2 regions of the Peribacillus sp. NPDC094092 genome follow, and region 2 is predicted to be linked to the other one. Evidence: riboswitches for the same ligand, from Rfam matches in the RefSeq annotation. Region 2 holds a riboswitch; the other holds the start of a gene.
The links. A riboswitch is a leader RNA that binds a small molecule or an ion and turns the genes downstream of it on or off. The one in region 2 is predicted to bind glycine.
Positions count from the first base shown of each region.

Region 1: another riboswitch for glycine. It lies ahead of ACQKNS_RS21345 (amino acid permease); the one in region 2 lies ahead of ACQKNS_RS11930 (amidohydrolase).

Region 1 covers NZ_JBNNUC010000005.1:142,540-144,749, forward strand. Annotated here, with positions in the region: gene ACQKNS_RS21340 (amino acid permease) at 1-236, opposite strand, end outside; glycine riboswitch at 730-808, shown strand; gene ACQKNS_RS21345 (amino acid permease) at 1,017-2,210, shown strand, end outside.
Region 2 covers NZ_JBNNUC010000002.1:600,824-603,033, reverse strand. Annotated here, with positions in the region: gene ACQKNS_RS11930 (amidohydrolase) at 116-1,303, opposite strand; glycine riboswitch at 1,528-1,631, opposite strand; gene ACQKNS_RS11925 (DUF1444 domain-containing protein) at 1,788-2,210, opposite strand, start outside.

The DNA.
Region 1 (2,210 bases), on a different contig from region 2:
CTTGCAAAGGTTGCAAAAGAACCTGTAGTCGGTTCTAAATATAGCATCTCACCCATGGAACGCATGATGAAAAATATAAAAATACCTGCGATTGCATAAGCAAGCATAACAGAGGGCCCGGTCCATTTGATAGTGCTTGCAGAACCCATGAATAACCCGACCCCTATGGTTCCGCCCAAAGCTATCATTTGAATATGTCTTGATTCCAGCCCTCTCTTTAATTCCTTGTTCGACATGATTAACTCCCCCAGATGCAATATCGGTAATGCTTTTCCATCCTTGCCACGAACACTCTCTTTTCATTAGGAATGCTATATCGTAATTAATATTACATAACACTTTAATTATGTTTTCTTATCTTATAATAGTAAATATTCTGTAAAAATACAATTGTATTTTTGAAAAAAACAGTTACCAATAATATCTTGTCGATTTTTCTAATCTAAGAATATCATTTTAAAAAAATGATATTCAGTATTTTATAATAGTGATCGTTCAAAAAGAGAACTTCTTCTTAAACCTTACGTTAAATACAGACCACAATTAAACGGCGGATAATGCCTGTTTTATTTCAAAAAAAATTGTTGACCTACGAAAAAATAGATGATAGAATTCCAATATTATTTTATAAGCATAATGAATGATCCAACAGTGGGAGATTATCACTGACAGACATTCCTTACAACCGCATACAAGCAAGCGATGAATGCTATGGATGACACTATAGCAGGAGCAGCTTCTGGAGAGACTGTACAAGATGCAGCGCCGAAGGATTCACAATCTCAGGCAAAAGGACAGAAGAGTAACGAATGATAGAATTGTTATTCTGAACCTTTTAAGAGATTGGTAGTATCCAATCTCTTTTTTTATTGTCCATTTTATGATTGGACTTTAAAACTACACTCTTGAAAACCAATGGAATAGGCAAGCAGGGCAAAAAATCACGTCCCTAACTCCAAGACCATGCCGGTTGAAATCATTCACTAACAAGACTATAAAAGACGGGGGCGTAAGAATTGGCTAAACAGGAATTAAAAAGAGATTTAAAAAATCGACATGTACAACTGATTGCAATAGGAGGAACCATTGGCACCGGTTTGTTTTTAGGATCCGGAAAAGCCATTCAATTGGCTGGACCTTCCATTATCTTCTCCTATCTGATAATAGGGATTGCCCTGTTTTTTGTGATGAGGGCGCTGGGCGAATTGCTATTATCCAATGCAGGTTATGCATCGTTCACTGAATTTGCAACCGAATATGTCGGTCCATGGGCTGGATTCGTGACAGGTTGGACATATTGGTTCTGTTGGATCATGACAGCAATGGCCGATATCATAGCTGTCGGTGTCTATATGCAATATTGGTTCGATATTCCTCAATGGATTCCGGCTCTAGTATGCCTAGTCATCCTATTAGGATTGAACCTATTGACCGTTAAGTTATTTGGCGAATTGGAATTCTGGTTTGCCATCATTAAAGTAATCACGATCATTGTCTTGATCATCGTAGGAATCATTCTTTTGATAATCGGCTTCAATACCAATACTGGTACGGTTTCCGTTACGAACCTATGGAATCATGGGGGCATGTTCCCCAATGGCATGTCCGGATTCCTATTATCTTTACAGTTGGTCGTCTTCTCATTTGTCGGCGTCGAATTGGTCGGGGTTTCCGCAGCGGAAACGGCGAACCCGAGAAAGAACATTCCATCTGCCATCAATAAAATCCCTGTCCGGATTTTACTTTTCTATGTTGGTGCCCTATTCGTCATTCTCTGTGTCAACCCATGGACACAACTTGATGCCACGAGCAGCCCATTTGTAGAGGTCTTTGCGTTAATCGGCATTCCTGTCGCTGCAGGAATCATCAACTTCGTCGTTTTGACATCCGCTGCTTCTGCATGCAACAGCGGTTTATTTTCAACAAGCCGAATACTCTATACGTTAAGCAGGAATGGCGAAGCTCCTGCTAAACTGGAAAAATTAAACAAGCAGGCTGTTCCAAGCAATGCCTTATTAACATCCACAATCGTTGTATCGATAGGGGCATTATTGAGCAAGCTGATACCGGAACAGGCATTTACCGTCGTGACGACCATCAGTGCCATCTGTTTCATTTGGGTATGGAGCATTATCTTGATTTCCCATATCAAATATTTGAAAACTAGGCCTGACCTAAGGGACGAATCGACTTTCAAGGCTCCTTTTACA
Region 2 (2,210 bases):
CATGAAACCGCCGGCGGCACCCAACACCTGCCGCAACCCATAAAACACCGTTCGTTAATACCGAACGGTGTTTTGTGGGTTTCTGCGTTTTTTTTGCAAACAAAGACCAAAGGGACTATTTCCATTCATAAAAACTGCATACAACCTGCGCCACTGATTTGGAAGCGATTAATAGGGCCTCTTCATCAATGTCGAATTTAGGATGGTGATTGAAATAGGCCTTCTCCACCCCTTTCGGTTTACAGCCAATGTAAAAGAAGCAGCCAGGAATCTTTTCTGCATAATACGAAAAATCTTCCGAACCTGAGAAAACCGGAAATTCCACAACATCCTTAATATCTTTGTCATCCATGCTTTCGAGGCTGTTTTTCACGAATCCAGTCAGTTCAGGGTCATTATATAACGGAGGATAATCGGGCACATATGAAAGCTCGCACTGAACATCAAATTCCATTTCTATCCCTTTAACGATCCGGTGGATTTCCTTATCGATCAGCTGTTGGGTCTCTGCCGTCATATAACGGACATCCCCTTCAATTTCTATACGATCTTTAATGACATTAAAGCTTCCCTTTCCATCGAAGGAGCCGATTGTGACTACACCCATATCAAAAGGGTTCAAGCGACGGCTGATTACGGTTTGTACGGCTGTCACGAAATGGGCGCCTGCCACAATGGTATCATTAGCCATATGCGGGGAGGAACCATGGCCGCCCACACCCTTTATAGCTAATTTGAAATAGGTCCGCCCAGCCATCGAGTAGCCGCCGCGATACCCGACGACCCCTGCTGGATGTGAAGGGAATAAATGGATTCCGAAGACAGCGTCCAGTTCATCCAAAACCCCTGATTCCATGATGCTTTTTGCTCCGCCAGGGGGTGTTTCTTCTGAATGTTGATGAATTATTTTGATCGTACCTGGCAGGGAATCTTTCAGCTCAATGATGCAGTCTGCCAGTACCAATAAATAAGCGGTATGCCCATCGTGTCCGCAGGCATGCATGACACCTTCATTTTTTGAACGGAACGGAACCTCCGTTTCTTCTGTAATCGGCAGTGCATCGAAATCGGCACGGAGACCTATCGTTTTCCCTGGTTTTCCGCCTTCGATCGTCACGATGATCCCTAATCCATTTCCTACATTCGTTTGAATCGATACATCTTTCCCCTTATAAAAATCAAGGATATATTTTGCCGTTTTCTCTTCTTTGAAGGATAGCTCCGGATTCTCGTGTAAATGGCGGCGGATTTGAACCATTTCCCCTTTACGGGCTTCCAGCATGTTCATTAATTTGCTTTTCACATTCACGATTATTCTCCCCCATTATTTCAAGTTGATTGGCATATTAGTTAGTTCCATGTACGCTGCAAACCTTCTGTATGCAAAAAGCCAAATGAAAAAGGACAGAGCAGGGTTGCGCAAACTTACCGCTCCCTTCTCTGTCCTTTCACCTGAGAATTCAACTCCATTTTGATCATGGAGATTTCCCCGTTGGCGGCCCACTTCCTGCGCGCTCTCCAGAGTTGCGTCCAGCTGCGGTTCCATTTACCTGAGAGATTTGCTCCAAGGGATATTTTTGGAACTTGCTCCTTCGGTGGCTCAATGCTTTGCACTCTCCCACAACGTTCATCCGCTTGTTCTATTGTTTTATTCCATATTTTCAAAATATTACAATTACATTATCGCCGATAAAAAAATAAATATCAACTCCAAGAATCATAAACTCTATTAAACTTTAAAAGGACCGGTATCAGATGCTGACACGGTCCTTTTGTGATTCCATATATTATTGTTCGCGCTTTTTGTTTTTACCCATAATGAAGATGGGCTCCAACTCATTTTCTTCGTAAAGAAATGATAGAGCCGTTATCGGAACATGACCGCTGGCAAAGAAGCTCATCGCCATTTGCGCAAGTATATCATAGCCCGTATCATTCTTCACATCGGCAATGATGATGACATCCTGATGGGGAATGGCCACAGCCATGGTTCCCTCGATCTTAGCCTTGATTTCCCGTAGCCATGATTCATTCAGGATCCTGCTGGCATCATATCCATCATTCGTGTTCAAAAAATAAAATGCATTACCCGCAACGATATCCGACTTCATTTCAGTGGAGAGGGAACGGGCATTAAAAAGGGCAATTTCACGGATCTTGTCACCCTGCCAATTTTCCCGTTGAATCATCTTTTCGTCTATAAGACGGTA